2 linked regions of the Hahella sp. HNIBRBA332 genome follow. The protein of the gene in region 2 interacts with the protein of the main gene of each other region in a pairwise test. Links are inferred from orthologs where the notes say so. Each region holds a gene or a part of one and is shown on either strand. Other genes may lie near its edges.

Region 1 (4,071 bases), 5.4 Mb from region 2 along the record:
CTAAGGCTCACGGAACGATGCAGTCCCAAGCTGTATCTGAAGTTTATTGAAAGCTCGAGCACGGAGCAGGATCTGGTCTTATTGCGAGACGCAGGCATTTTGGAGCGCTTCATGGACAATCAACATGAAGCCTTTAACCAGGGCGTACAAGGCGTGATGTTGGACTTACTGGCGCAATATCGACACTGGGGGTTTTCTTTATCGGAAATTCGTTTGCCGACCCATATTTATCAGGGCGTGAAAGACCGTTTCGTTCCCTGGCGTTTCGCTCAACATCTGGCGGATAACCTGCCATTGGCGGATTTGCGTATGATCACTGACGCTGGTCATATGTTTCCGCTGGAGGCGGACTTTCAGCGTGAACTGATGTCCGCCATACGGCGTCATCTGGTGATGTCTGAGGCTAGCGACGCCAGAAAGCAGGCGTAAACAGAATCAGCAGCGTGAATACTTCTAGACGGCCCAGCAACATGGCGAAGCAAAGGATCCATTTGGCGGGCTCGTTCAGCTCGCCGTAATGCAGCGCCACGCCGCCTAAACCTGGGCCCAGGTTATTGATGCAGGCGCCGACGGCGGACCAGGCGGTGACCTGATCCAGTCCGGTGGCGAGTAAGCCCATCAACATGAACACGAACATGAACATGTAAACGGAGAAGAACCCCCACACCGCCTCCAGCACCCGGTCCGGCACCGGCTTACGTCCCAATTTCACCTGAATCACGGCGTTGGGATGCACAATACGCTTCACTTCGCGCATGCCTTGCTTAAAGATCAACAACACCCGGATAACTTTCATGCCCCCGCCAGTGGAGCCGGCGCAGCCGCCGATGAAAGCGACAACGAACAGCAGGAATGGCAACAGGTGTGGCCAATGGGCGAAATCCGCTGTGGCGAAGCCTGTTGTGGTGGCGATGCTGACGACTTCAAACACGCCACGAATAATGGCGGTAAAGGGGTCGTAAGTGCCGGTGCCGATTAATACGCCGACGGTAATGACCGAAACAGTTATCAGGATAAGTGAATAAAAAACAAACTCTGGATCTTTCAGGTATACCAGCACGGAGCGGCGGCGCCAGGCGAAAAAGTGCATGGCGAAGTTGATCCCGGCCAGGAACATAAAAATGATGCAGATGAACTCAATCAACGGGCTGTTGAAGTAGCCAATGGAGGCGTCATGGGTGGAGAAACCGCCGATCGCGATGGTGGCGAAGCTGTGGCCGATAGCGTCGAACGCATCCATGCCCGCCCACCAATACAGCAGTGCGCACAGTGCAGTGAGTGAGACATAGATATACCAAAGCGCTTTTGCGGTTTCGGTAATTCTTGGCGTGAGTTTGTTGTCCTTTACCGGACCCGGCGCTTCCGCCCGATATAACTGCATGCCGCCGATACCCAGCATCGGCAGAATCGCCACCGCCAGCACGATGATTCCCATACCGCCCAGCCATTGCAATTGTTGGCGATACCATAGGATGGACTTGGGCAGAATGTCGATGCCGGTCATCACTGTGGCGCCGGTGGTGGTCAGCCCGGAGACGGACTCGAAGATGGCGTCAACCAGACTCAGGTGAGGATGCTCGCTCAGATAAAGAGGAACCGCTCCACTCAGACTCAGCACTACCCAAAACAGCACTGTAACGATGAAGCCGTCGCGTATGCGTAGTTCACTGGTCTGACGAAATACGGGCAGCCACACCAGGAGGCCGGTCAGAAAAATACCGCACATGGCGGTAAGGAAAGGCTGCATATGGCCGTCTTCGTAGATCAGCGACACCACGATGGGAGGGATCATGGTGGTGCTGAACAACATCAGCAGGACGCCCAGAATTTTAGCTATCGCCGAATAATGCATTGATTTGTCGTACGCTTATTTTTTGTAAATGCGTTAAAAGAATGCGAGTCCCACCTGGAACAGGCGTTCAACTTCGGCGATTCTGCGTTTATCCACCACGAACAGAATGACGTGATCATCCGGTTGAATACGCAGGTGGTCGTGAGCGATCAACACCTCGCCCCGTCTTACAATCGCGCCGATTGTCGAGCCCGCGGGCAGCGAAATCTCATCCAGACGTTTGCCTACCACTTTGGAGGAGCGATGGTCGCCGTGAGCGATCGCCTCAATGGTTTCCGCTGCTCCGCGTCGAAGTGAGTGTGCGCTCACTACATCGCCTCTCCTTACATGCGTGAGCAAGCTGCCGATGGTGGTTTGCTGTGGCGAAATAGCGACATCGATTTCGCCGCCCTGTATCAGATCGACGTAATCCGGGTTGTTGATCAAGGTCATCACCTTACGCACGCCAAGCCGCTTGGCCAGCATGGAAGCCATAATATTGGCCTCGTCGTCGTTGGTGACGGCGCAGAAAACATCTGTGTCTTCGATGTTTTCTTCCAGCAACAGCTCTTTGTAGGCCGCATTGCCGTGTAACACGATGGTCTTGTTCAGTTCTTCAGAGAGCTGGATGCAACGGTCCTGATTGTGTTCAATCAGTTTGACTTGATAGCGCCCTTCCAGCGTTTCCGCCAGCCGCGCCCCAATATTGCCGCCGCCGGCGATCATGATGCGACGGTACGGTTTCTCCAGCGGCTGTAGCTCGCTCATGACCTTGCGGATATTATCCCGCGCGGCGATGAAGAAGACCTCGTCATTTTCCTCAATGACCGTGTCGCCTTGAGGGATAATGGCTCTGTCCTTGCGATATATGGCCGCGACGCGGGTATCGATATGCGGTAGATGCTGACGCAGGTAGGCCAGTTCGTGGCCGATCAAGGGACCGCCTTTGGTGGCTTTGATGCCAACCAGCCGCACTAGCCCTTTGGAGAAATCCAGCACCTGCAAGGCGCCGGGATTCTCAATCAGGCGGGTGATGTGCTCGGTTACTACCTGCTCCGGGCTGATAATGACGTCAATGGGAAAGGCTTCAGTATTGAACAGGCCTTTCTTGGTGAGGTAAGCGGAGGTACGCACCCGGCTGATTTTGGTTGGCGTCTTGAACAACGTGAAGGCGACCTGACAGGCCACCATATTGACTTCATCGCTGTTGGTGACGGCGATCAGCATATCCGCGTCGTCCGCCCCCGCCTGTTTCAGGATGTTGGGATAGGAAGCCTGTCCCTGCACGGTGCGGATATCCAGCCGGTCCTGCAAAGAGCGCAGGCGCTGGGGATTGGAGTCCACCACGGTGATGTCATTCGCCTCGCTGGCCAGGTTTTCCGCGAGGGTTCCCCCAACTTGGCCGGCGCCAAGAATTATGATTTTCATGCTAAGCGTCCACAGCTGAGACTTTCGGTGTTGGTTGTTTCCGCAATCTGGCGTAGAAAAAGCCGTCATGGCCGCCAGTCACCGGCAAAAGCTGCACTCCGAAAGACGACTGAATTCCATATTTCCCTTCAATCGGTAAGACCTCCGCGTCCGTAGCGTCGGCGATAAAGCGTTCAATTATATGCCCATTCTCTTCTTTAAGAATAGAACAGGTCGCATAGACTAATAGGCCCCCAGGTTTCAGGGTAGTCCATAACGTTCGCAGCAGCTTCAATTGCAGCTCCGCGAGCTGGGGAATATCTTCGCTGCGGCGCAGCAGCTTGATGTCGGGGTGACGACGTATCACGCCGGTCGCGCTGCATGGCGCGTCGAGCAGAATGCGGTCGAATGGCGTCCCGTCCCACCATTGTTGCAGGTCGCCGACATCCGCGGTGCGCACATCTGCGTTCAATTGCAGACGCTGCAGCGTATCGCGAGTGCGAAGTTGGCGCTCAGGATCGACATCTACGGCGGTCACGGAGATATCCGGACAACGCTCCAATAGCGCAGCGGTTTTGCCTCCTGGCGCGCAGCAGGCGTCAAGCACCCGCTCATTGGGCTGCGGGTCCATCAGGGCGGCGCTGAGTTGCGCCGCTTCATCCTGAACAGAGCACAAGCCGGCGTCGAAGAATCCCGGCAGACAGTTTACATCCACTGCCTGTTCACACTGGATGCCGGTTTCCACCCATTCGCAGAGGTGGGCTTCCACTTCCGCCTGACGCAATTGCTGCAGATAGTCTTCCCGCTGAACTTTCTGCAAATTGACTCGTAAC
Region 2 (5,131 bases):
ACCATTCGCCGGGGTGGACCCTATTTCCGTCAACGATATCAAGCAGATTATTGAGCATCTCAAAAAGCGCGGCATCGGCGTTTTAATTACAGATCATAATGTGCGCGAGACCTTGGATATTTGTGAACGCGCCTATATTGTCAGTGAAGGATTTATTATCGCAAGCGGCGCCCCAAGTGATATCCTTGCCAACCCAAAGGTTAGAGAGGTCTATCTGGGTGACCAGTTCAAACTTTAGTTTAACCGGCGGTCTCCATCCCAGATGGACCTCAAGGCTCAAGAGCTTAGGATTAAAGCACCTAATAACTATGAAAAACTCACAAGATCTGTGCCTGAATCGGTGGTAAGCATCAGATGGTTATGAAAACTTCATTGCAGTTAAAGCTGGGTCAACAGCTGACCATGACCCCGCAACTGCAACAAGCAATAAAACTTTTGCAGCTTTCAACACTGGATTTACAGCAGGAGATTCAACAAGCGCTTGAGTCCAACCCCATGCTGGAAGTGTCTGAAGAGGACGAATCACCCAACCACGTTCAGAACGATACGATCAGCGACATGCTCGCCAACAACTCCAGCAAGGAACGAACGCAGGAGTCGGGCATGGATGAAGGGGGGTTCGCTGAAGAGGACAACTGGTCCGACTCCATTCCGAACGATTTGCCCGTCGATACCGCCTGGGATGATGTCTTCCAAAGCGGATCAAGCAACTACAGCGGCGGCGAGGATGACGAATACGACTTCGAGTCCCGCAACAGCAAAGGCGAAACCCTGCAAGACCACCTTCTCTGGCAACTCAACCTTACCCCCATGTCCGACATTGACCGCATGATCGCCGTAGCGATTATTGATGCAGTCAGTCCTGATGGTTATCTCTCCCTCACTCCCGATGAAATTCATAGCGGTCTGCAAACTGAGGGGGAAGAAGAAATTGAGCTGGACGAAGTATGCGCAGTTTTAAAACGTATCCAGCAATTCGATCCTCCCGGTGTCGCCACCTGCAACCTGCAGGATTGCCTGCTGAGCCAGCTGAATCAACTGCCGAAAGACACCCCTTGGCTAGGTCAAGCCAAGCTGGTGGTCAGCCACTACATCAATCTGCTTGGCAACCGCGACTACGCCCAACTAATGCGTCGCAGCCGCCTGAAAGAAGACGATCTGCGGGAAGTACTAAAGCTGATTCAAAGTTTGAACCCAAGACCGGGCGAAGGCATTCAGGAAAGCAATACCGAATATGTGGTTCCTGACGTTATCGTCAAAAAAAACAATGGCCGGTGGCTGGTGGAGCTGAATCCGGAAATCGCCCCCAAGATCCGCATCAACCCTGGCTATGCGGGCTTGGTGAGACGCGCGGACAACAGCTCAGACAACACTTACTTGCGCGATCAGTTACAGGAAGCGCGCTGGTTTATCAAAAGCTTGCAAAGCCGTAATGAAACTCTGTTGAAAGTCGCTTCACAAATCGTCGAACATCAGCAAGGATTCCTAGAGTACGGCGAAGAGGCGATGAAGCCGCTGGTGCTGCACGATATTGCGGAGGCGGTGGAGATGCATGAGTCAACCATTTCCCGGGTGACCACCCAGAAATATATGCACACTCCTCGCGGCGTATTTGAGCTGAAGTACTTTTTCTCCAGCCATGTCAGCACAGACACGGGTGGCGAGTGTTCTTCGACCGCTATTAGAGCTATTATCAAGAAGTTAGTTGCGGCGGAATCACCGAAGAAACCATTGAGCGACAGCAAAATTGCTGCGCTGCTTGGCGAACAGGGCATCAACGTCGCCCGTCGCACGATCGCAAAGTACCGGGAGGCGCTTTCCATTCCGCCTTCCAATGAACGTAAGCGATTAATTTAAAAGGAGGAATACAGGTATAAGACTTAAATCAAATAGTCACAAACTGGATGTGCTAGTATTTTTCATGGAAGTGCAAAATTCATAATGCACCGTATATTGGCATTAGGAGCAAAGTATGCAAATGAACATCACCGGACATCAAGTCGAGTTAACTGAAGCACTGAAAGATTACGTTAACAACAAGTTCGACAAGCTCGAACGACACTTCGACAGTATCAGTAATGTCCAAGTTACGCTCTCCATTCAAAAACAGCGTCAGATTGCAGAAGCAACCATGCACATAAGCGGCGCTGACCTGCATGCCAATGCTGAACACGAAGATATGTACGCGTCAATTGACGCACTGGTGGACAAATTAGATCGCCAGATCCTCAAACACAAAGAGAAGCACGTTGATCGGATGCACGGCGCATCCGCCAGATAACAGAACATGGCCCAAACCACACTAACTATTGAGTCAATTATCTCGCCCGCCCTCACACGCTGTGGGGTGTCGGGCTCGAGTAAGAAGCGCGTTCTCGAATATATCGCCAATCTGATTGCGCAACATTTTCCATTTTTGGACGAGAACGCCATTTTTACCAACCTGATCTGCCGTGAAAGACTCGGCAGCACTGGTATCGGCCAGGGCATCGCAATACCCCACTGCCGCCTGGAAAACTGCGACCGCATCATAGGGGCCTTGATTACACTCAAGGACAAGATCCCTTTTGACGCCATAGACAACGAACCCGTAGACCTGCTGTTCGTTCTGATCGTGCCTCAGGAGGCCACCAGCGAACACTTGGACCTACTGAGCCAACTGGCCCAGAAATTCAATGACCGTCGCTTCTGCGAACACCTGCGCGACTGTGACAACGACGAAACCCTGTTCAGGAGGGTGCTGGAGAAATAATCCAGCTTCGATGGAAAGAGGAAGACATGAAGCTGATTATCGTAAGCGGTCGTTCAGGCTCCGGAAAAAGTACGGCGCTCCATGTCTTGGAGGATATGGGTTATTACTGCATCGATAACCTGCCTATCGGTCTCCTCTCGCCTCTCACCCAAGAGGTGCTGGATCAGGGGAAAACCCAAAACCAGCAGCTCGCCGTCAGCATAGACGCCCGTAATCTTTATAGGGACTTATCGGACTTCCCGTCCATTTACGCCACTCTGCAAGCGCATAATATCGATGTGGAAATCATCTATCTTGACGCTAATGACGCCACCTTGATCAAACGATTTCATGCAACGCGTCGCAAGCACCCGCTCAGCAGTAAAAGCACATCGCTGAAAGAAGCCATCGCCAAAGAGAAGCAGTTATTGGAGCCAATCGCCACCCTGGCGAACCTCTACATAGACACCAGCGACCTCTCCATTTACCAGTTACGAGATCAGGTAAAGATCAGGGTTATCGGACACAAAACCCAAGAGCTGGCTCTGCTCTTTCAGTCTTTCGGCTTCAAGCATGGCGTGCCGTCGGATTCCGACATGGTGTTTGACGTACGCTGCCTCCCCAACCCCTACTGGGACACCGCACTGCGCGGCTATAAAGGCACTGATCAGGAAATCATTGAATTCCTTAAGCAGCATCCGGAACCGGAACAGATGCTGCAGCACATCATCAGCTTTCTTGAGACCTGGATTCCGCACTTCCAGAACAGCAACCGCACCTATATGACGATCAGCATCGGCTGTACTGGCGGGCAACACCGCTCCGTCTATATCTGCGAGTGCCTGGGAGAGCATTTCAAGAAAAAATATGATAATGTCCAAGTGCGCCACAAAGAGCTGGCGCAATAAGGTTTTAACAATAAGAAGCCACTGTCGCTTAACAATTAAACCGGCCTGAATCCAACATTCAGGAAATTTCAATCTTTTATATTCATCGCGCCCCATGATCCAGGAACAAGTCACTATTATTAATAAGCTTGGCCTGCACGCCCGAGCGGCGGCCAAATTCGTGTCCACCAGCGGCCGATTCGCCAGTAAGATCAGAGTAGCCAAAGAAGGCCAGGAAGTTGACGGAAAAAGCATAATGGCGGTCATGATGCTCGCCGCCAGCAAGGGAACGCTTCTCACTTTGAAAATAGAAGGCCCGGACGAAGAGGAAGCCTTTCACGCCATCAAGGCTCTGATCGAGGACTATTTCGGAGAGGGTGAATAACCCTAATGCTTTCGGGGCGCTTCGCCCCATCCCTTCCAAACATACCAGACAATACAAACCGCTTGAATAAAGTAAGACAATTCCCTGATTTTCCTTAGACTATTTTTCGTCTTAACTTACACTTTATAGTGGGCTCGCTTATACTGGCGCCACAACGGCGCAGAGCCCGTCTCTGTATTTAATCCGGCAATTTCCTCGCTGCCCGTTGCGGGCCGCCCTAAACGCGGATGTAAGTCTATGCCTCAAGCGACCGAAAAAAGCACTGCCAAGGTCCGTATGCGCTCCATTGCGGAAGCGCTGGAAAGCGGGTCTTTGCAGCAGGTCGCGCGCATTCTGAACGGCGGCCTATCCCCCAGCGACATCGCCCACTTACTGGAATCGTCTCCGCCCAATGAGCGGAAGTTACTCTGGCAGTTAGTCGATGACGAACTGGATGGCGAAGTTCTTCAATATCTGAGCGATGAAATTCGTTCCGACTTCCTCAGCGAAATGAATGCTCAGGACGTTATTGAGATCGCCGAAGACTTCGAAGTCGACGACCTCGCCGACTTGTTACAGCAATTGCCGGAAGCCGTCATCCAGGAAGTCCTGGAGACCATGGACGCTCAGGATCGCCAGCGCCTGGAAGAAGTACTGGCCTATCCAGAAGACTCCGCCGGCGGCCTGATGAACACGGACATGATCACCGTGCGTCCGGACATTACCGTCGACGTTGTGCTTCGCTATCTGCGCAGCCACAAAAGTCTGCCCAACATGACCGATAGCTTGCTGGTGGTGAACCGAAAAGATGACTTTATTGGTGTACTCCCTGTCACCACACTTTTGGTGTCCAGCCTTAGCTCCACCGTGCGAGAGATCATGCGCACGGATGTCGAGCCGATTCCTGCGATTGTTTCCGATAAAGAGGTCGCCACCCTGTTCGAACGCCACGACCTGGTTTCAGCCCCTGTCGTCAATGACAAAGGCAAACTCGTAGGCCGCATCACCATCGATGACGTGGTTGACGTTATCCGCGAAAACGCCGACCACGAAATCTTAAGTATGGCGGGTCTGGACGAAGAAGAAGATATGTTCGCCCCCATCATGAAGACCGCTAAAAGCCGCGCAGTCTGGCTGGGGATAAACTTG

What was found.
Region 1: the proteins of ptsN (region 2) and trkA interact in binary tests that used the Escherichia coli proteins (3 or more experiments, as listed by UniProt). The link is inferred for Hahella sp. HNIBRBA332 from one-to-one orthologs.

What each region holds. Positions count from the first base shown.
Region 1 is NZ_CP132203.1:5,702,396-5,706,466, reverse strand. The notes cover bases 1,073-4,071. They hold trkA (Trk system potassium transporter TrkA), read right to left. Parts: upstream 3,260-4,071; coding sequence 1,886-3,259; downstream 1,073-1,885. Other genes in these bases: rsmB (16S rRNA (cytosine(967)-C(5))-methyltransferase RsmB), read right to left, coding at 3,261-4,071; O5O45_RS25220 (TrkH family potassium uptake protein), read right to left, coding at 1,073-1,852. In the rest of the region: O5O45_RS25225 (alpha/beta fold hydrolase), read left to right, coding at 1-429; more of O5O45_RS25220, read right to left, coding at 404-1,072. UniProt on the Escherichia coli protein: Part of the constitutive potassium transport systems TrkG and TrkH. May regulate the transport activity of TrkG and TrkH systems. Binds to NAD(+) and NADH.
Region 2 is NZ_CP132203.1:268,468-273,598, reverse strand. What follows is about bases 1,033-4,019. They hold ptsN (PTS IIA-like nitrogen regulatory protein PtsN), read left to right. Parts: upstream 1,033-2,287; coding sequence 2,288-2,752; downstream 2,753-4,019. Other genes in these bases: O5O45_RS01355 (HPr family phosphocarrier protein), read left to right, coding at 3,734-4,003; rapZ (RNase adapter RapZ), read left to right, coding at 2,779-3,639; hpf (ribosome hibernation-promoting factor, HPF/YfiA family), read left to right, coding at 1,973-2,281; O5O45_RS01375 (RNA polymerase factor sigma-54), read left to right, coding at 1,033-1,857. Outside these bases: lptB (LPS export ABC transporter ATP-binding protein), read left to right, coding at 1-238; more of O5O45_RS01375, read left to right, coding at 361-1,032; mgtE (magnesium transporter), read left to right, coding at 4,241-5,131. UniProt on the Escherichia coli protein: Seems to have a role in regulating nitrogen assimilation.